One region of the Kribbella sp. C-35 genome, then DNA from elsewhere that is predicted to be linked to it. Evidence: riboswitches for the same ligand, from Rfam matches in the RefSeq annotation. Region 1 holds a riboswitch; each other region holds the start of a gene.
What was found. Region 1 has a riboswitch for thiamine pyrophosphate ahead of thiS (sulfur carrier protein ThiS). Riboswitches for the same ligand answer to the same signal wherever they lie in the genome.
Positions count from the first base shown of each region.

Region 2: linked by a shared signal. The riboswitch ahead of ACLJOO_RS12175 (purine-cytosine permease family protein) and the one ahead of thiS (sulfur carrier protein ThiS) in region 1 are both predicted to bind thiamine pyrophosphate.
Region 3: linked by a shared signal. The riboswitch ahead of thiC (phosphomethylpyrimidine synthase ThiC) and the one ahead of thiS (sulfur carrier protein ThiS) in region 1 are both predicted to bind thiamine pyrophosphate.
Region 4: linked by a shared signal. The riboswitch ahead of ACLJOO_RS28305 (GAF and ANTAR domain-containing protein) and the one ahead of thiS (sulfur carrier protein ThiS) in region 1 are both predicted to bind thiamine pyrophosphate.

Region 1 is NZ_JAJPWG010000003.1:556,793-561,798, reverse strand. Features, by position in the region: tRNA gene ACLJOO_RS22565 (tRNA-Lys) at 1-16, opposite strand, end outside; gene ACLJOO_RS22560 (G5 domain-containing protein) at 279-815, shown strand; gene ACLJOO_RS22555 (pyridoxamine 5'-phosphate oxidase family protein) at 820-1,239, opposite strand; gene ACLJOO_RS22550 (DUF5937 family protein) at 1,309-2,253, shown strand; TPP riboswitch at 2,269-2,380, shown strand; gene thiS (sulfur carrier protein ThiS) at 2,371-2,574, shown strand; gene ACLJOO_RS22540 (thiazole synthase) at 2,577-3,350, shown strand; gene ACLJOO_RS22535 (DUF6807 family protein) at 3,325-5,006, opposite strand, start outside.
Region 2 is NZ_JAJPWG010000001.1:2,400,584-2,405,589, reverse strand. Features, by position in the region: gene ACLJOO_RS12190 (methylated-DNA--[protein]-cysteine S-methyltransferase) at 1-509, shown strand, start outside; gene ACLJOO_RS12185 (class I SAM-dependent methyltransferase) at 600-1,283, opposite strand; gene ACLJOO_RS12180 (flavodoxin family protein) at 1,393-2,097, shown strand; gene ACLJOO_RS12175 (purine-cytosine permease family protein) at 2,094-3,419, opposite strand; TPP riboswitch at 3,415-3,532, opposite strand; gene ACLJOO_RS12170 (alpha/beta fold hydrolase) at 3,551-4,210, opposite strand; gene ACLJOO_RS12165 (hypothetical protein) at 4,207-5,006, opposite strand, start outside.
Region 3 is NZ_JAJPWG010000003.1:690,827-695,832, reverse strand. Features, by position in the region: gene thiC (phosphomethylpyrimidine synthase ThiC) at 1-1,566, opposite strand, end outside; TPP riboswitch at 1,557-1,690, opposite strand; gene ACLJOO_RS23215 (lysophospholipid acyltransferase family protein) at 1,731-2,477, shown strand; gene ACLJOO_RS23210 (hypothetical protein) at 2,602-3,132, shown strand; gene ACLJOO_RS23205 (hypothetical protein) at 3,343-3,576, opposite strand; gene ACLJOO_RS23200 (anion permease) at 3,590-4,723, opposite strand; gene ACLJOO_RS23195 (anion permease) at 4,810-5,006, opposite strand, start outside.
Region 4 is NZ_JAJPWG010000004.1:518,403-523,408, forward strand. Features, by position in the region: gene ACLJOO_RS28295 (hypothetical protein) at 1-97, opposite strand, end outside; gene ACLJOO_RS28300 (hypothetical protein) at 1,285-1,473, shown strand; gene ACLJOO_RS28305 (GAF and ANTAR domain-containing protein) at 1,576-2,319, opposite strand; TPP riboswitch at 2,551-2,664, opposite strand; gene ACLJOO_RS28310 (ABC transporter ATP-binding protein) at 2,803-3,711, shown strand; gene ACLJOO_RS28315 (ABC transporter permease) at 3,708-4,511, shown strand; gene ACLJOO_RS28320 (hypothetical protein) at 4,545-4,721, opposite strand; gene ACLJOO_RS28325 (RNA polymerase sigma factor RpoD/SigA) at 4,884-5,006, opposite strand, start outside.

The DNA of each region.
Region 1 (5,006 bases):
ATTGAGCTAGAGGCCCTCATCTGGTGAGGGGAACAGTGTGTCAGGTTTGGTGGGGGTTTGCTTGGTGGGGGGTTGGGGTGAGGGGTTGCGTGGCGGGCGGGGTGGTGGTACAGATCGGAATTCGCTCGGGTGGTCCGGGTGCTGACAAATCCTGCCGCGGGGGGGAACCGACGGCGGGTTTGGGGGGATGGATCGTGTTGTTGCTTCGTGCTGCGTTGGGGTCGGTTGCGGTGGCGGCGCTCGTTGGAGGGTGTGGGGCGGATTCGGGTACGTCGGGGGTGGGTGAGCCGGCTGCGATCGCCAGCCTGACGCCCGCGCCGGTCAGTACGGCGACATCCACGCCGCAGACGTCCGCTACGCCTAAGACGACGCCCAAGGCGAGCGTCAAGCCAAAGGTGATCACGACGAAGGAGGTCGTGGAGTTTCGGGTGATTCCGTTCAAGAAGAAGACGGTGACGGATGACTCGTTGCCGAAGGGTGAGCGGACGGTGCGTACGGCGGGGGTCAACGGCACGCGGCGGCTCGTGTATCGGGTTACCTATGTGAACGGCGTACAGACGGCTAAGCGGATGGTCCGGCAGGAGGTGGCGAAGGAGCCGCGGTCGCAGGTGACGGCGGTCGGTACGAAGGTCGAGGAGCCGGAGGAATCCGGCGGGTGCGATCCGAACTACTCCGGTTGCGTTCCGATTGCCAGTGACGTTGATTGCTCGGGCGGGAGCGGGAACGGACCTGAGTACGTCGATGGTCCGATCGATGTCGTCGGCACCGACAAATATCGCCTCGACGCCGACCACGACGGGATCGCCTGCGAGTGAACTGTCAGTCGATGACGGCTGTGGTGATGCGGCGTGGGGTGATGTCGAACATCGAGTCTTCGGGTGGGTTGGCCAGGTAGGCCGCGCGGTGTTCCTCCGGTAGGTACTTCTCGACCATCGCGTTCAGCAGGTCGGCACTGAGCGGGAGGAAGCGCGCCACGCCCTGCATGTTGACGTACTTCGCTGTCGGTCCGTCGGCGGACTGGATCGAGAGGGACAGCTCACCCGTGCCGGTCCGGTGCAGTCTGGTCTTCTTCGACTTGGCCGGCGTCATCACCTGGAATCTGTTGTCGTCGGGCAGGTGGCGGAACCACACCGGCGTCACATGCGGCGACCAGCCCGGGTCGTCGACCGCCAGCACGGCCACCAGCGGCTGCGCCAGGAACTCTGCTACCTCGTCGTCGTCCATCGCTCGAAACCCCATGAAAACCACGCTCCCACCCGCCACCGACAATTCGGCCATACTTCGTGTCGTGACTGAAAGCGAGGCGCGGTGCTCACCTATGTCCTGAACTCACAGGATCTGGCCGACGTGCGGTTCGCGGTCTCGCCGGTCGCGGAGATGGTGCTGTCGTTGCGCGCGCTACGGGATCCCGGCCGTTTCCCGCTGCAGCTCGGCTGGGTGCGCGCCGTACAGCCGCAGGTCACCGCCCTGGACTGGTCCGTACTGCGGTGGCTCGTCAACGACACCATGGGCAGCCCGGACTTCCTGACGCCACGACCGACCTCGCCGCTCACCCAGCTCTCCGACGAGCTCGACGTGATCGCTAACGTCAAACCGGACACCTTCGAGCGACAACTCGTAGCGGTCAACGGCGAGCTACCGGAAGACCTGACCATCGACAAGGTCCTCGAGGCACTCAGCCAGTACTGGGACGCTGTGATGGCGCCGTACTGGAGCCGCATGCGCACTCTCCTCTCCGCCGACATCAGCTACCGCGGTCACGTCGTCACCCAGCAAGGGACCGGCGCCATGCTCAACGGCCTCGGCCCAGCGATCACCTACGCCGAAGGGCTCCTCAAGGTCGACCGCGTGGCCGAGCAGAGCCGCACCGAACACGTCGACGGTCGCGGGCTCGTGCTGCAGCCGACCCTGTTCGGACCGCACGCCGTCATCCCGTTCGACCCGGGCGCCGAACCGCTGCTCGGCTACCCGCCGCGCGGTCAGGCCCATCTGTGGTCCGTCGTCGAGCCGCCGTCCCGCCACGACCTCGCTCAGTTGATCGGTACGCCGAGAGCACACATCCTCGAGCTCCTCACCCATCCCCGTACGACGACCGACCTGGCCGGCGAACTGAAGGTGACGCCGTCCGCGGTGAGCCAGCACCTCCAACTACTACGCCGTACCGGGCTCGTCGAACCGCAGCGCACCGGCAAACAGGTCCTCTACCGCCCGACGGAGCTCGCCGCCCTCCTCACCGGCACGCAAGTCGACTGAGCCGTCAGCTATAGTCGAGACGTCCGCGGGAGCTCGCAGGAAGTGGGCTGAGAGGGTGACTGCACCGTCACCGACCGCTGAACCTGAATCGGGTAATTCCGGCGTAGGGAGGAAGCGATGGAATCCGTCTGGGTGAACGGTACGGCGATCGACGTACCGCCGGGCAAGTCGGTGGCCGAGCTGATCGCGGAGTACTCCGATCGCGCCACCGGGATCGCGGTCGCGGTGAACCAGAACGTGCTGACCAAGGCTGAATGGGCGCAGACCACCCTGCGGCCGGGCGACCGGGTCGAGATCGTCAGCGCGACGCAGGGAGGCTGACCATGGATGATCCACTGGAGCTCGGCGGGCGCACGTACACGTCGCGGCTGATCATGGGGACCGGCGGTTCGGCCAACCTGGAAGTGATGGAGGAGGCATTGATTGCCTCCGGCACCCAACTCACCACGGTCGCGATGCGCCGCCTCGGCACGGGGCACGAGGGCTCGGTGCTCGACGTACTGAAGAAGCACGGCATCGACGTACTGCCGAACACGGCCGGCTGCCACACCGCGGCCGAGGCTGTACTGACCGCGAAACTGGCCCGCGAGGCGCTCGGGACCGACCTGATCAAGGTCGAGGTCGTTGCCGACGACCACCTGTTGCTGCCGGACCCGTTCGAGCTGCTCGATGCCGTGGAGGCCTTGGTGGCCGACGGTTTCACCGTGCTGCCGTACACGAACGACGACCCGATCCTCGCCCGCCGTCTCGAGCAGGCCGGGTGCGCGGCCGTGATGCCGTTGGCCGCACCCATCGGTTCGGCGCTCGGCATCCGCAACCCGCACAACATCGCGCTGATCGCCGAGGCGGCGAACGTCCCGGTGATCGTTGATGCCGGCATCGGTACGGCGAGTGACGCCGCGCTGGCGATGGAACTCGGATGCGACGCGGTCATGCTCGCGACCCCGGTGACTCGTGCTGAGAAGCCTGCCCTGATGGCCGCCGCGATGCGCGACGCCGTCTCGGCCGGCCGGAACGCACGCCTCGCCGGCCGTGTGCCGAAGCGATGGCAGTCGGCGTTGGCGTCGTCGCCTACAACTGGTCTGCCAACGTTTTAGCCTCCGCCGCGTCCACCGCGCGGTCCAGCAGCAGCGCGGTGAGCGACAACGTCAGGTCCTGGTTGGGCTGCAACGTCAACGGCTCGTCCCACGCGAGCGCCGGGCACGCGCCGACGTACTCGGTGGTGCGCAAGAACCACGGCCACACCTGATCCGGCTGCAGCAACAGCAAACTGACATTGCCCTGCACGAATGCGAGCCACGGACTGCCAGATCCGAAGGCGGCGTCCAATCCTTCACCGTCGGCGCTCAGGACCGTCGTCGGCGCGGACGGCAGGCGCCAGAAGATCCCGCCGTACCCCGCGCCCTCGCGTCCACAAGTCGCCGGGCTGTCGATCCGGATCGAGCCGTAGCGCGCCGTCAGCACGCTCCGCCAGTCCAGGCGCCAGCCACCGAAGGCGAGGTCCCCGGCGAGACACCGGCGTTCGACGAGTTGCGGTCGGCCCTGCTCGTCGTACCAAGTGATGTCGTCGACCAACGAGCGATCGTCGACGGTGACGCCGCGGCTGCGCTGCTGACCGTGGTTCGTCAGGAGGGTCGGGCCTTGACCGCGGACATAGGTCCGGCCGCCCCAGTGTGAAGTGCCGTTGACCTGCGCGACAGACAGTGAGAGTCCGTAGTGGTGGCGATGGTCCACCGGGTTGACCTCGGTCAGCGGGTGTCCGCCGAGCGTCCGGACCGGATGCAGGTACGGGCGCGGCGCGTGCACCTGCGGCATCCGCCGGCCGAACTCGTACCGCGCGAGCAACCCCGCCGAACTCCCGAGCGCGAAGATGTCCCCCTGCTGCAGCCACCCGATCTGATCAGCCGACGCCTGAGAACGCGGCTCCTGCGGCACCGGACCAGTGCTCGCCCGCACCGCCAGCCGCAGCTCGGGTACGGCGTCCGTCTCGCCCGCCCCAGCCGCGATCGACGCGTGCAACCGCTGCCACGCGAGTTCGCCGAGGTCCGTCTGCGGCACCCGGACAGTCGTCAGCGACGGTACGGCGAACCGCGCGAGCCCGATGTCGTCCATCCCGGTCACCGACAGATCAGCCGGTACGGCGACCCCGACCTCGTTGAGCCGCGCCAGCAACCCGAACGCCACCAGATCGTTGAACGCGACGACCGCGGTGACCTGCGCTTCGAGCACCCGCTCCACCGCGGCGTACCCGTCCTCGATCGACCGGCCGCACTCGAGCCGGACGAGCTCGAGTCCCGGGATCTCCCGCTCGGCGACCGCGAGCGCCTGCAGCCGCAGCACGTTGGACGCGCTCGCCGCCGGGCCGGACAGGAACGCGAGCCGCCGGTGTCCGAGGCCGACCAGATGATCGACGACGATCCGTACGGCGCGGCCGTAGTCGACCACCACCGACGCGACCTCCGCCGGCCCCTGACGGTTGACCAGGATCACCGGCTGCACCTGCGGCAGGAGCTCGAGCAGCCGCTCCTCGTCCATCCGCGGCGAGACCATGATCAACGCGTCGCAGCGCCGCCGGGCCTCGATCGCGATCCCCGCCTCGGCGTCCGGGTCCTCGTCGGTCTCGGCGACCAGCACCTTGTACCCGGCCGCCGCGGACGCGTTCGTGATGCCGCGCAGGATCTGCTGGAACAGCGGGTTGCCGAGGTCCGGGACGACCAGCGCGACCATGTTCGTCCGGCCCAGGGACAGGCTGC
Region 2 (5,006 bases), on a different contig from region 1:
TCTTCCCGGACGCCGACGTTGCCTACACACTGCACGACACCCCGATCGGGACTTTGCTGCTCGCGGTGGCCGGCGGCCGCGTCGTCGCCAGCTCGTTCGGCGACGAGGAGACGATGACCAACCGGCTCGCCCAGGCCGTGTCCCCGCGGGTACTACGGCAGCCTCGGCCGCTGGACGACGTACGACGGCAGCTCGACGAGTACCTGTCCGGTGACCGCCGGGCCTTCGACGTCGAGGTGGACCTGGTGCTCGCGACGCCGTTCCAGCGGCTCGTGCTGAACGACCTGCCGGCGCACACGAGCTACGGCGCGACGACGACGTACGGAACCGTTGCCGCCGACATCGACAAGCCCAAGGCGGCCCGCGCGGTCGGTACGGCGCTGGGCGCGAACCCGGTCTGCGTCGTCCTGCCGTGCCACCGGGTGGTCGGCGCGAACGGGGCGCTCACCGGGTACGCCGGGGGGCTCGACGCAAAACGATTCTTGCTGAATCTCGAAGCAAAAAGCTGAGTTTTCCGGAATTGCCGGGAATGGATTTACACTCGGTGAAATAAGGAGCAGATCCCCAATGTGGAGTGGGGATCTGCTCCTGTTGACATGTCAGGAAGTTGCCGGCTGGTGGATCTCCAGGATCAGCCGGCGGCGACCGCCCCAGTCGCGTTTGTAGACCTTGTAGTCGTCGATTCCGGCGGCCGCGCAGAGCCGGCCGTAGCTGATCTCGTCGTGGATGAAGTGCACGCTGCTGCGGTCGTCGTCGTGCTCGGTGGTGACGATCCGGTGCTCCGGGCCCTGCCGCATCCCGTTGGCGATCTCGGCCGCGGTCGCCGGTCCCCAGACCGGGCCCTCGATGATCGCGATCCCGCCCGGCTTCAGCACCCGGGAGATCTCGCAGATCGTGGAGATCTGCTCGTCCTCGGCGAACAGCTCGTGGAACGCCGTCCACAGGCAGATCACCGCGTCGAACGAGTCCCATTTGTACGGCAGATCGGTCATCGAGCCGATCGCCCAGTCGATCGCGAGCTCTTCCTCGGCAGCCCGGGCGCGGCCGGCCTCGAGCAGGTTCGGCGAGATGTCCAGCCCACGCACCACCTTGCCGGCGCGACGCAGCGGCAGCGCGATCCGCCCGTACCCGCAGCACAGGTCGAGCACCGACTCCCGCCCCTCGAGCAGCTCCTCGACCGCCTTGACGATCAACGCGTCCCGCTCAGGCGAAGTACGCGCGGCCAACCCATCGGCCCCGAGTTCCGCATATTCGGCCCGACTACGCAGTGCGGAGTTCAGCATGACCGCAAGTATCACGGGGATCACGGGTCAGTTCCAGTCACGGTTCGGAAAGCGAGCGGTAATCGCCGTACTCTCGCGCCGCCGCCGCGTGCCTACGCACACTGCAAACATGACGACGTACGACGACCTGCGAGCGCTTTTCATCAACTGCACGCTGAAACGGTCACCGGAGCGCAGCAATACCGAGGGCCTGGTGGACGTGAGCCGGAAGATCCTGGAGAAACAAGGTGTACGGGTCGACGTGATCCGCGCCGTGGACCACGACATCGCGACCGGTGTCTGGCCCGACATGACCGAGCACGGCTGGGTGACGGACGCCTGGCCCGCGATCCAGCAGCAGGTGATGGCCGCCGACATCCTGGTGATCGCCGGCCCGATCTGGCTGGGCGACAACAGCTCGGTCACCAAGCAGGTGATCGAACGCTTGTACGGCAGCTCGTCGATCCTCAACGAACACGGGCAGTACGCGTACTACGGGCGCGTCGGCGGCTGCCTGATCACCGGGAACGAGGACGGCGTGAAGCACTGCGCGATGAACGTCCTCTACTCGCTGCAGCACCTCGGGTACACGGTCCCGCCGCAGGCGGACGCCGGCTGGATCGGTGAGGCCGGCCCCGGTCCGTCGTACCTCGACGTCGGATCCGGCGGTCCGGAGAACGACTTCACGAACCGGAACACCACGTTCATGACCTGGAACCTGTTGCACCTGGCAAGGATTCTGAAGGACGCCGGCGGGATCCCTGCCCACGGCAACCAGCGCTCCGAGTGGGACGCCGGCTGCCGCTTCGACTTCGAGAACCCCGAGTACCGCTAGGCGGCGGGCCTGCGGCCGATGCGGCCGAGTAGCACGGCGGCCAGCATCGAGACGATGATCGAGGTGTACGTCGCGCCGAGCCAGCCCGGCACCGGCTGGTGGTTGAAGAGGGCCTGCTGGATCTTGGCCCAGAAGGGGGACCAGGCGGAGACGGTGCCGGGGTTCACCAACTGGTAGGCGACGAAGCCGATCAGCCAGGCGGCGGTCGGTTGCCAGCGGAACTTCGCCGTATCGGAGACGTCCCACTTCATCTTGCTGACCACGAAGAAGTCCGCGATCGCGACCGCGAACAGCGGGATGAAGACCGAGCCGATCAGGTACAGGAACTGGGTGTAGTTGCCCAGGTCGACGAACAGGGCGATACCGGTGGCGAGTACGCCGATCGCGACCGAGATCCACCGCCGGTCGATGTGGCCGATCAGGTTGTGCGCGGCCATCGTGGTCGAGTAGACGTTCGCGTACGCCTCGTCGACCTCGTCCACCAGCAGCACGAGCAGCGCGATCGCACCGGCAGGCAGTGTGACCAGTGCGGTGATCACGTCCTCGCTGTTGGTCTGCAGCGTCGCCACAGCGACGACACCGAGCGCGTAGTACGCGATCGCGGCCAGACCGTAGCCGAGTGCGGAACCACTGAACGCGGCCTTGTTGGTCCGCGAGTGCCGCGTGTAGTCCGCGGCCAGCGGCGCGAAGGACACGACGCCGGCAGCGGCCAGGTCGACGGCCGGCCAGAAGCCGAACACGCTGTCCTGCGGCAACGCGTGCACCGGCTTGCTGAGCACCTGCACGAACAGGTACACCGACGCGAGCAGCACCAGCCAGACCATGAACTTCCGCAGGATCTTCACGCTGCCGAGCGGACGGACCGCCATCGCGGTCGCGATGATTCCGGCGAGTACGACGAACAGCCAGCGCCACCGCTCGCTCGTGACCGCGACCGCGGCCTGTGAGATCACGATGATCTCCATCGTCGCCCAGCCGACGTTCTGCGCGATGTTCAGCACGGTCGGCGCGATCGAGCCGCGGCGGCCGAACAGACCGCGCAGGCTCGCCATCGCGGGCGCACCGGTCTGCGACCCGAAGACGGCCGCGCCGCCGAGCACGAGGGCACCGATGCCGCAGCCGACGACCACAGCGAGCAGCCCCTGCCAGAGCGAGCCCGTGTACGCCGCCACGAGCGCACCGGTCACCGGGCCGAACAGGGAGATGCCGAAGTTGCCCCAGAGCGTGAACTGGTCGAAGAACCCGAGCGTGCGCGGCGCATCGGTGGTGAGGACGAGCGGCGCCTCGGTGGTGCCGGCAGGACGAACAGCTGTATCGGTCATGAGTGACCCCAATCCCTACGCCGGCATTACCCGGTCAGGTTCAGGCGGTCGGCGACCCAGCTGTCGCCCTCTCAGCCCGCGCATCCTCGGTGCGAGCTCCCGCATAGGTTTGTGTTCCTGAGTTTAACTCGTCAGCTACTTTCCGGAAGAGTGACTGCTCGTTCTATGAGAGCGGCCAGCTCCGGGCCGTTCGTGACGACCGGCATGTGGGCCCCGGAGTCCAGCGTGCGGGCCTCGCCGTGGCTGAGTTCGGCGAGCCGTTCGACCCATTCCGCCGTACACAAGAGGTCATGCCGGCCGCGGACGAGGATCACCGGCGCTTGGACGTGGGGCATGACTGCAGCCAGGTCGTGGTGCCTCGACGCTTCGCTGGCGCGGGCGATCGACGGCAGCGTCGTACGGGCGTATTGCGGACTGATCCGGACCAGCTTCGGCGCGTCCGGGATCGCGGAGCCGACGAGCCGGACCGCGCGGTCGACCCAACTCGACAGCCGGACGTCGCCGGTCGGCGCGGCGAGCACGAGCGCGTGGGCCAGCTCGGGGTAGCGGATCGCCAGCTCGACGACGATCTGACAGCTCGCCGAGTGGCCGACCAGCACAGACCGCTCGCGGATCTTCCCGGCCAGCGCTACCGCGAGGGCACGAGGGTGCAGGTCCTCACGGGAGCCCGCCGGTTCGCCGTACCCGGGCAGGGTGACCACGTGGTACGGCGAGACGAGGTGCTCGACCGTCCGCGCGTACGACTCCGGGCCGAGGCCCAGGCCGGGCACGAGGACGACAGGTGCGTTCACTCCCAGGGAGCCTTCGCCGGGGCGCCTTTGACGACCGGGTTCGCTACGTCGGGCTTGAGCTCGCGGTACCCGAGGAAGAGCCCGACGGCGAGGACGAGCAGGCCGAAACCACCCCAGCCGTACGCCGTGGGCAGCCGGTGGACCGTGCCGTCGCTGGCACCTAGACCTGTGGACAGCACCATGATCAGCCAGACCAGGATCGGGACGATGGAGACCGCGACCAGGAGCAGACCGGCCAGCTCGGACGGGTCGGGCCGGCGACCGGCCTTGTAGCGGGCCAGTACGTCGCGGACCCACATCACCAGCGCGGCTGTGCCGACTACCACGAGCAACAGCTGGCCGACCGCGTCGAGTACGTCCGTGCGGAGCGGGTGGTTCAGCGGCGAGCCTGGCGCCTGTGAGATCTCCCGGAGCGCGACGCGCTGCACAGAGACGACCAGCAGCCCGTAGATCGCGGCGATGAACGCGGCCAGGCCTACAACCCGAGCGGCGCGTGGGTCACGCGAGTGCTCCTCGCGGCCGTACGTCGGGAGCTCATGTGGCTCAGGGCTCGCTGGGGCGCCGTACGGTGCGCCAGGGCGATAGGCCGGGGGCTGGTGGTACGCCGGGTTGCCCTGCGCCGGGGGCTGCGTTCCGTAGGGCTGGGGCTGCGCATACGGGAACTGATCGGGCTGAGGCGCGTGGCCGGCGCCGTACGTGCCGCCGCCGTACGGCGTGGGTGGCGCGTAGTGCTGATCCTCGCCAGGCCCCTGCTGCTCGGGCTGATCGTCCCTGCCGTACGTCGGGAAGTCCTGTG
Region 3 (5,006 bases), 130 kb from region 1:
CTCGGCGAAGCCGGCCTCGATGGCCTCGGTGGAGGTCAGCCCACGTTCCTCGGCGTACGCGCGGATGTCGGCGGTGATCCGCATCGAGCAGAACTTCGGCCCGCACATCGAGCAGAAGTGCGCGGTCTTCGCGGGCTCGGCCGGCAACGTCTCGTCATGGAAGGACCGGGCGGTGTCCGGATCCAGCGAGAGGTTGAACTGGTCCTCCCAGCGGAACTCGAACCTTGCCTTGGACAACGTGTCGTCCCAGGACTGCGCACCCGGATGCCCCTTGGCCAGATCGGCTGCGTGGGCGGCGATCTTGTACGTGATCACGCCGGTCTTCACATCGTCACGATCGGGCAGGCCGAGGTGCTCCTTGGGCGTGACGTAGCAGAGCATCGCCGTACCCAGCCAGCCGATCTGTGCCGCGCCGATCGCCGATGTGATGTGGTCGTACGCCGGCGCCACATCGGTTGCCAACGGCCCCAACGTGTAGAACGGCGCCTCCCCGCACAGCTCCTCCTCGAGCCGGACGTTCTCCGCGATCTTGTGCATCGGCACGTGTCCGGGGCCTTCGATCATCACCTGTACGTCGTGCTCCCAGGCGATCCGCGTCAGCTCCCCCAGCGTCCGCAGCTCGGCGAACTGCGCCTCGTCGTTGGCGTCCGCGATGCAGCCCGGGCGCAACCCGTCCCCGAGCGAGAACGTCACGTCGTACTCGCGGAGAATCTCGCACAGCTCCGCGAAATGCGTGTACAGGAAGGACTCCTGGTGGTGCGCCAGGCACCACGCGGCCATGATCGACCCGCCGCGCGACACGATCCCGGTGATCCGCCGCGCGGTCAGCGGCACGTACCGCAGCAGTACGCCGGCGTGCACGGTCATGTAGTCCACGCCCTGCTCGCACTGCTCGATCACGGTCTCGCGGTACACCTCCCACGACAGCGCCGCCGGATCGCCCTTCACCTTCTCCAGTGCCTGGTACAACGGCACCGTCCCGATCGGCACCGGCGAGTTCCGCAGGATCCACTCCCGCGTCTCGTGGATGTTCTTCCCGGTGGACAGGTCCATCACGGTGTCCGCGCCCCACCGGGTCGCCCAGACGAGTTTCTCCACCTCTTCCTCGACCGAGCTGCTGACGGCGGAGTTGCCGATGTTCGCGTTCACCTTCACCAGGAACTTCTTCCCGATGATCATCGGCTCGCTCTCCGGGTGCCGCCGGTTCGCGGGGATCACCGCGCGCCCGCGCGCTACCTCCGCCCGGACGAACTCCGGATCGAGTCCCTCCCGTAAGGCGACGTACCGCATCTCCTCGGTGATCACTCCGGCCCGCGCGTGCCCGAGCTGGGTCCGCGGCTCGCGCCCGGCGATCCACTCGCGCCGCAACGCGGGCAGACCGGCCTGTACGTCGATCCGCGCCGACGCGTCGGTGTACGGACCGGACGTGTCGTAGAGGTCGAAGTGCTCGCCGTTGGTGAGATTCACGCGGCGCGCCGGTACCCCGAGCTCTCCGCGATAGATCTTCTCCGAGCCCGAGATCGGGCCCGTGGTGACGGCCGGACGGATCGTGCTGACATTCACCATGCTGCTGCTCCCTACGCCGGAATTACCCGGACAGGTTCGGCGGTCGGCGGCGCCGGCCAGGTGTCGATTCCTGGTCCAGCCGCCCTCTCAGCCCACTACGGTGCGAGCTCCCGCGATCTCCAGTTGTCACCGGACACATTAGACGAACCCTGTAGGTTCTAGAGATGCGAGACCTCGTCTATCCGCCTGTCGTCGCTTTCGCGAAGACCGCGTTCACGGTGCTGGACCTGAAGATCCGGCGTACCGGGACGGAGCACGTGCCGCGCACCGGCGGGGCGCTGATCGCGATCAACCACGTCAGCTACGTCGACTTCATCCTCGGCGGGTACGGCGCACTTCCGGCGAAGCGGCTCGTCCGGTTCATGGCGAAGGAGGTGCTGTTCCGCAACCGGTACTCCGGTCCGTTGATGCGCGGGATGCACCACATCCCGGTGGACCGGGACGCGGGCGCCGCGTCGTACCAGCAAGCGCTGGAGTACCTGGCGGCCGGCGAGCTGGTCGGTGTGTTCCCGGAGGCGACGATCAGCCGCTCGTTCGAGCTCAAGGAGTTCAAGTCCGGCACGGTGCGGATGGCGGCGGAGGCCGGCGTACCGGTGCTGCCGATGATCCTGTGGGGCACGCAGCGGATGTTCACCAAGGACCACCCGCGGGACTTCACCCGGCACCGGCCGATCTCGATCAGCATCGGCGCGCCGATCACCGTGACGCCTGACGACGACCCGGCCGAGGCGACCGCGCACCTGCGGTCCACGATGGCCGGGATGCTGGACGAGACCATCCGCGCCTACCCCGAGCAACCGGCCGGTGCCTGGTGGTTGCCGGCCGCGTACGGCGGCAGCGCGCCGACGCCCGAAGAGGCCCAACGGCTGGACGCCGAGGAGCTCGCCCGGCGGGCAGCCAAACGTCAGTAACCGGACCAGACCTTGACCCTCGGGCCGGTACGAGGGTACGAAGTCTCTCGTTGACAGAGCAGGAACCTGGGGGGTCCCTGTGCGGCGGGCGACTGCGGTGGCTCGCGTACGAGAGCGGGCGGGGATGGTTTTGTTCGATTCACCGGAAGAGCTGCATCTGTTCGACCCGGGGGCGCTGACGCCGGCCCCGCACGTGGCCGAGCACATCCCGGACGCCGGGGCGTTCTTCGTCGACTGGGCGACCCGGGGGCTGGCCGCGGATCGCGCCCGGGAGATCGAGTCCGCGGTGAACGGCCGGCGCAACCAGAACGGCTGGTTCCCGCTCGAGTCGCTGGACAGCATCGGCCGCAAGGGCTTCTGGCGCGGCCCGCTGACCTACCTCGCCCGGATGACGGCCGACGACGCGAGGATCCTGCAGGAGTGGGCCACGGACGGCCTCGGCGGCGACCAGTCGAACCGCATCGAGGCGACCGTCGACCACCTCCTCCACCAGCAGGGCCACGCCGCCGCAGCCACCTGGGCGGTCGCCGTCCGCCCACGCACGTACCTGGACGCAGAGGTCCTCGGCGACCGCCTCTTGGCCGCCTGGGAGTACAACCTCGGCTCCATCCGCGCCAAGGACGTAGCCAAGTCCGTACGGCGCTGGAACCGCTAGAGGGGGTCTGGGGGCTCTGCGCCGTAGCGAGCAGGTGCTCGGCGGAGTGCCTCGGTGAGCGGGAGCGGAGGGGTCGATGTGGTTTCATCGTTCCCTTCGCTCCCGCTCGGCGAGGTGCCCGCCGAGTGCCGCGCAGTAGGCGCAGAGCCCCCAGACCCCCTCCTAAGACTGCTGTACGACGGGCAGCCGCCAGACCGCCCGTCGTACAGCTCAGTGGAACTGCGGGATGATCAGGTACAGCCCGTAGAGCACTGCCGCCAGGCAGGCTGCGAAACAGAGCGCAGCCACACCTGTGTCCATGAAGGACGGCTGCCGCTTCTCGTCGATCGCCACGGCCCGCCGCGACATAGCGGTCACACCGAACGCGAACAGCACCGCCAGGCCGACACCGAAGAGCAGGCTGACCAGTGCGACCTCGCCGAGGCCACTCCAGTTGATGTGCATCGCCGTACTCCTCTCAGGCCGCCGCAGCGGTGGTGGACGGGGTGGAGCTCGGGTACTCGTTGACGTTCTCCGACGTCACCGGGCGGCGCCGGGACGCGGCGTAGATTCCGCCACCGGCCGCGACCGCAAGGACCGCGATGATGACGACGCCGATGTTGCCGGAGTCGGCGACCTCGCCGGCGAGTGCACCGACGACCGCAGCGGCCGGCAGCGTCAGCAGCCAGGCCACGGCCATCCGGCCGGCGACCGTCCAGCGCACCTCGGCCAGCCGCTTGCCGAGGCCGGCGCCGAGGATGCTGCCGGAGCAGACCTGGGTGGTGGACAGCGGGAAGCCCAGGTGCGAGGAGGCCAGCAGCACGGCGGTCGAACTCGTCTCCGCGGAGAAGCCCTGCGGCGACTCGATCTCGGTCAGGCCCTTGCCCATCGTCCGGATGATCCGCCAGCCGCCCAGGTAGGTGCCGGCCGCGATCGCCAGTCCGGCCGCCAGGATCACCCACAGCGGCGGCCGGGACCCGGAGGCGAGGCTGCCGGAAGTGATCAGCACCAGTGTGATGACACCCATCGTCTTCTGCGCGTCACCGGTACCGTGCGCGAGCGAGACGAGCGAAGCGGACGCGATCTGCCCGGCCCGGAACCCGTCGTCGACCGACTTCTTCCGCGCCCGCGCGGTGATCTTGTACGCCAGGAAGGTCCCGAGCAGCGCGACCACACCGGCCACGATCGGGGCCGCGACCGCCGGGATGATGATCTTCTGGACGACGGTGCCGAAATGTACGGCGCTGCTCCCGGACGCGATCCAGGTGGCGCCGATCAGGCCGCCGAACAGCGCGTGCGACGAGGAGCTCGGTAGACCGACGTACCAGGTCATCAGGTTCCAGAGGATCGCTCCGACGAGCCCGCCGAAGATCACCGGGACGGTCACTTTGGCGTCGTCCACGATGCCGCTGGAGATCGTCTTGGCCACCTCGGTCGAGATGAACGCGCCGGCCAGGTTCAGGACCGCGGACAGCGCGACCGCGATCTTCGGTTTCAGGGCGCCGGTGGCGATCGAGGTCGCCATCGCGTTGGCGGTGTCGTGGAACCCGTTGGTGAAGTCGAACACCAGCGCGGTGATGATCACCACGACGACGAGGAACGAAAGGTCCATAGCGACCACTTCCCTAGGCGGACGATCAGCAGCGTCGATCGACCGTAGGCCGGGTGAGTGAACTCGAAATGAACCGGTTCGGGACCTTACTCGAGGATCAGGTGGGCGAGTCCGTACACGCCCGCCGCGACGATGCCGGCGGCCGGGATGGTCAGGATCCACGCGGTGACGATGCCCTTGGCGACGCCCCAGCGGACGGCGGACAGGCGCTTGGTGGCGCCGGCGCCCATCACCGCGGAGGTGATCGTGTGAGTGGTGGAGACAGGCGCGTGCAGGCCGATGG
Region 4 (5,006 bases), on a different contig from region 1:
CTTCACCGGCGGAGACCGACCTCGCCGAGCCCAGCGGGCCGATCGGCAAAGGGGCCAAGCTGCTCACGGTCGCCTCGCCTGGCGTGTTCTCGGTCATCACGACCTCTCTCCCCCCGAGAGAGCCGAACGCTCTGCATACTGCCAATCGATCAAGCGTTTGGGAACCAGAACGCGCGAAGCTGCAGGTATTTGCAGCGACACCTGTCAATGAGTCACGAGCTTGCTACGAAGAGCATCAGCAAGGTTCGTCGGTGGAACTGGTCGGCATGGGGCGCCGACCGTGTTGGCGCCGGCGTTGTGTTTATGACGTTGCCGCAGACGGGTCCTCGTGGGGTCGCCTGGAACTTGATGCCGCCGTCGGCGTTGCAGGTGATGAGGTTGCCGTAGGCATCGTTCAGTGTTCCGTCGGTGGGAGTGTCGCCGCCGAACCGGATGCCCGCGAGCTGGTCCGGCCCTCTGGTCGCGGCTTCGCCGGCCGGGTGACGGCGCCTGGTGCCTTCAAGCCGGTCTCACCGGGGGCAGACTGCGGTTATGGACACATGGATAACAGTTGTCGGATCTGGCCAGGCCAGTGCGCCTCCCGACGTACTGCGGATGTCACGCCAGCTCGGGCGGATCGATGCGAAGCTGCCCGGACTCGAACGCGAGCCGTGCGCACGCAGCTGTGCTCAGGTGTCGCACCCGCGGATGGGCGGGTTCTTGCCGTGGGCAACTTTGACTGGTCGGACGTTGTCTTCGTGCAGAGAGAGGAGGGTGTGCGGCCCGAGCCGATCAAGCCAGAACTGCCACCTCCAGGGTCAATAGAGGCTCGGTGGGCGATTGATGGGGTTGTCAGCTGGCGTGGTCTTGTCTATCGTGGCGCCTGGTTGGGAGAACAGCCGGGCGGCCAAGGGTGCCGCCGGTTGTCGACGGAGATCGAGGATCCCACCGCCTCCAGGTCATCTGTGGTACTGCGCTGTGCCGCGCTCGGCCTGATCAGTCGTGGTCCCGACTCGCCACACCGTGCAGATCCCGCCGCCGAGCCAGCACATGCGAACGCTCAGGGGTGAGAACAGTGGCGTGGACGATTCATTACTGCGGTGATCGGCGTAGAGGCAACGAGGAGCTGATCGGCGGGGCGGGCTGACGGGCACAGTGGTGCTGGCGCCGCGAACGAGACTCACGTACGTCGACAGGCACGGGCACCCGATCAATCGCAGTACTTGGCTCGCCTTGTCTGCCAGGCGTGAATACGTGGTGATCGAGTCCGACCGCGTGGGCGGGGGTCGTCACCGCATTCAGATCATGACGATCTGGGTGGGTTTGAGACCGCCGATCTTCGAGACGCTGGTCCACTGCGCAGGGAGCAGCCGGCCGCGTCGATGGATCTGGGCAAGCCTGGTGGAGGCACAAGCCGGCCATGTGCAGATCGTCGGCGAGCTGACCACTCGCGGTGGCGTGTTCGCGGAGGAGGAAGCACCTGGGAACTCGTGACCGGGCAGGGGCGAGAGTCTCAGACGCTCCGTTTGTGTGCGGCCAGGAGGGCGGCCCGGGTCAGTCCTGGCGTTTCTCTCCGGGGCGTGCCTCGAGTGCGGGTCAGTCGCCGAATGAACCGTTGGAATCGTCGTCCGGAGCGAATGTGCGGCTGTCGACCGGCGCTTGTCCGGTCAGTTTGGTGATGAGGTCGGCGGCGACGTCCCGCAGCTTGCGGTTGGTGTTCTGCGAATGGCGCCGCAGCAGTTCGAAGGCCGTCCTGGCATCGCATTTCTGCTGGCCCATCAGCAGGCCGAGCGCCTGGTCGATCACCGATCGCGAGGCCAATGCCCGCTCCAGTTGCTCGCTCAGATGTAAATGTTGCACCGCTCGTGCCGCGAACGCCAAGGTGGTAGCGGCCTGGTCGGCGACGGCGGCGGCCCGTTCCCGATCCGCCTCGCTGAACGAGTTCGGCTGGTCATACCCGTAGAGATTCAAGGCGCCGATGATCTGGTCGTCGACGACCAGCGGGAAGCTGAGCGACGCGGTTACCCCGAGTTCGAGTGCAGAATCGCGGTAGCGGCGCCACCGGTACTCGCTCGCCTGGTCCGCGACGTCGACCACCTCGCCGTTCTCCAAGGCGTCCAGGCAGGGCCCTTCACCGAGGCTGTACTGCTGCTCGTCGATCAACGCGGCCCGTGAATCACTGGTCACGATCGTGTGAGGCTGCCCGTCGTACCGAGCGGTCATGCCGCACGAGGCCTGCGGCTGCACCACCTTGGCCGCCATGCCCGCCAGCTTGACGAGCAAGTCCTCCAGTCCGGGACCGTTGAGCAGCAACGAATGCACTGAGCCCAGCACATCCACAAGAGGCTCGTCACTTCGACCATCTGTAGCCACGGCGCCACCCGTTCGTGCCTTGACCGACCTGCTCCCCGCCGCAGACTGGGCCCTGGGGCGGAGGGTGGACAGCAACAGATGAACAGTGACGGCAATTCAAACGCTACGCCGCTTGGCGGCGAGAACGACGTCGTACGTCGCGATCACCCAACCCCTTGGTCGGCTGGTCGGGTCTTTGAGCGAAGGCATCGACAGAAAAGACCTGCGAGACGGTTTCCCTTCGCCGGCATTGTCCGGATCAGGTACTTGGGGTCGCCCAATGGTCCTAAGATCGTCAGGCCTCTCAGCCTTTCGGCTCCCTCGCCCGCCTCGCAGGCCAATTCAATCTTGACTCCGGGAGCAGTCGGCGTCAACAGGGATGAACCCCCGACTTCACTGGGCGGCACGCCGTCGCGGATGTCGGCCCGGCCACGCACCTCGTCGGCCTTGCTCGAGGCGCACAATGACGGAGTGGGTACTGCGATCGAGGTCGAAGGGCTCGTCAAGCGGTACGGCGGCAAGTTGGCCGTGGACGAAGCGTCGCTGTCGGTGGCAGACGGCGAGGCCTTCGGCTACGTCGGTCCCAACGGAGCCGGCAAGACGACCACGATCAGGTGCATGCTCGGCTTCGTCCGGCCGTCGGCCGGCCAGATCCGCATCCTCGGGCAGGATGTGGCGTCCGATCTCAACGCAGTGCTCGCCGATGTCGGGCACCTGCCGGGTGAGTTCGGGTTGTGGCCGCAGATGACCGGGGACGAGTGCCTCGACTACCTCGGTGCGTTGCAGCGGCGCCCACTCGTCCGGCGGCGGGAGCTGTGCGACCGGCTGGAGCTGTCGCAGGCCGACCTGAGGCGCCAGATCCGGATGTACTCGCGGGGTATGAAGCAGAAGATCGGCATCATCCAGGCGTTCCAGCACGAACCACACGTGCTGGTGCTCGACGAGCCGACGGAGGGTCTCGATCCGGTCATGAAGGAGCGGTTCGTCGGGCTGCTCGCCGAGCACCGCCAGGCGGGTGGAACCGTATTCCTCTCATCGCACATCCTCTCTGAGGTGGAGGAAACGACCGAGCGGGTCGCCGTGCTCAAGGCAGGTCGGATCGTGCGGACCGGCGCGACCGCGGACCTCACCGGTGAACGCGTGCGCCACTGCACCCTTGTGCTCAAGCATCCGCTCGCCGCCGGCGGGCTGGACCTCGACGGTGTCTCGGAACTGCAGAGCGACGGCCTGCTCCATCGATTCGAGTTCCGTGGGGACATGGAGCCGCTGATGCGACGGCTCGGCGCGCTCGCGGTGCAGGAGTTCGTCTGCGAGCCGGAGCACCTCGCCGAGACGTTCTTTGAGATCTACGGCGACTCCGGTCAGGGTCGGGCGTCATGAGCTCGGTCGTGCTCCGCCATACCTTGCGGCAAGTACGCCGTACGCTCGGTGTGCTGTCCCTCGGCGTCGGCGCCTTCTTCTACCTGGTCCTCCTCGCCTCATCATCGTTCACGAGCGAGGCGCCGAACCTGCCCTTCTTCCAGTCGCCGCCCAAGGCCATGACCGCGTTCCTCGGTGGATCAGCCGACTTCTTCCACGCCGACGGATGGCTGAGTGCCGGGATGACCCATCCTGTCATTCTGTCGTTGCTGACTTCTGCGGCGTTGCTGGTCGCCGCCGGGTCGGTGGCTACGGAGGTCGAGCGGGGGACCATCGACCTCGTGCTCGTTCGGCCTGTCGGCCGCGTGCCATTCCTGCTGGCCAAGGCGCTCGCCTCGATCGTGGCTGTCTCCGCCGCGGAGGCGGGAGGCCTGGCCGGCGTACTCGTCGCCAGGCAGACGATCAGCGGGGTCCGGGACCTGTCGATCGGCTCTGTGCTCCGCGCCTTCGCCGGTTCGTGGCTGCTGTTCGTGGGCGTCGCCATGGTCGGCGTCCTCGTATCGGCCCGGTCGAGCCTGCGCGGACGCGCGATCGGCGTCACCGTCGGCATCGTGGTCGCCTGGTTCTTCATGAACTTCATTGCACTGCTCATCGACGGCATCAGTGGCCTGCGGTTCGCTTCTCCGTTCCACTACTTCCGGCCCATCGACCTGGTCGCCGGCACTCTGCCCGGAAGTGACCTACTGGTTCTCGCAACGATCCCGCTGGTCGCCCTGCTGTGGGCTGTCGCCGAGTTCACCCACCGCGACCTCACCCGCTGATCATTGCCGCTGGCAACCTTCTGAGTCGCAGGGTCAGGTGAGCCGGGTGTCGGCGGTGGGACCGGCGCCCTCGAGGCTGCGGAGTCCCTCCAGCGCGACGGTGAGCATGGGGATGTCGACCTCAGGTGCCGCGTGGAGCTGCTCGCCGATGAGCGCGAAGATGCCGGTCAGGAATGCGAGGTCCGCGCCGGTCACTTCCGTGGCCTGCACCACGCCAAGCGAGAGGGTGAGTGGTCGATCCCAGACCCCGACATCATCAGGGCCAATTAGCGGCAGCGCGACGGCAAGCCGGGGACGACCATCTCACCGGGTGCGCGTGCGCTGACGCCGGATGACGCCGACGCATGACCCAGCCGGCGGCTTGTTCGCTCTTCAGCCGGCCCAGGGGAGTAGCCGACGGTGACGCTCTGGGTCGCGCAGGTCGGCCAATGATTGCTTCTCGAGTTGCCGGACCCGTTCCCTGGTGAGGCCGAGCCGATCGGCGACCTCGGCCGT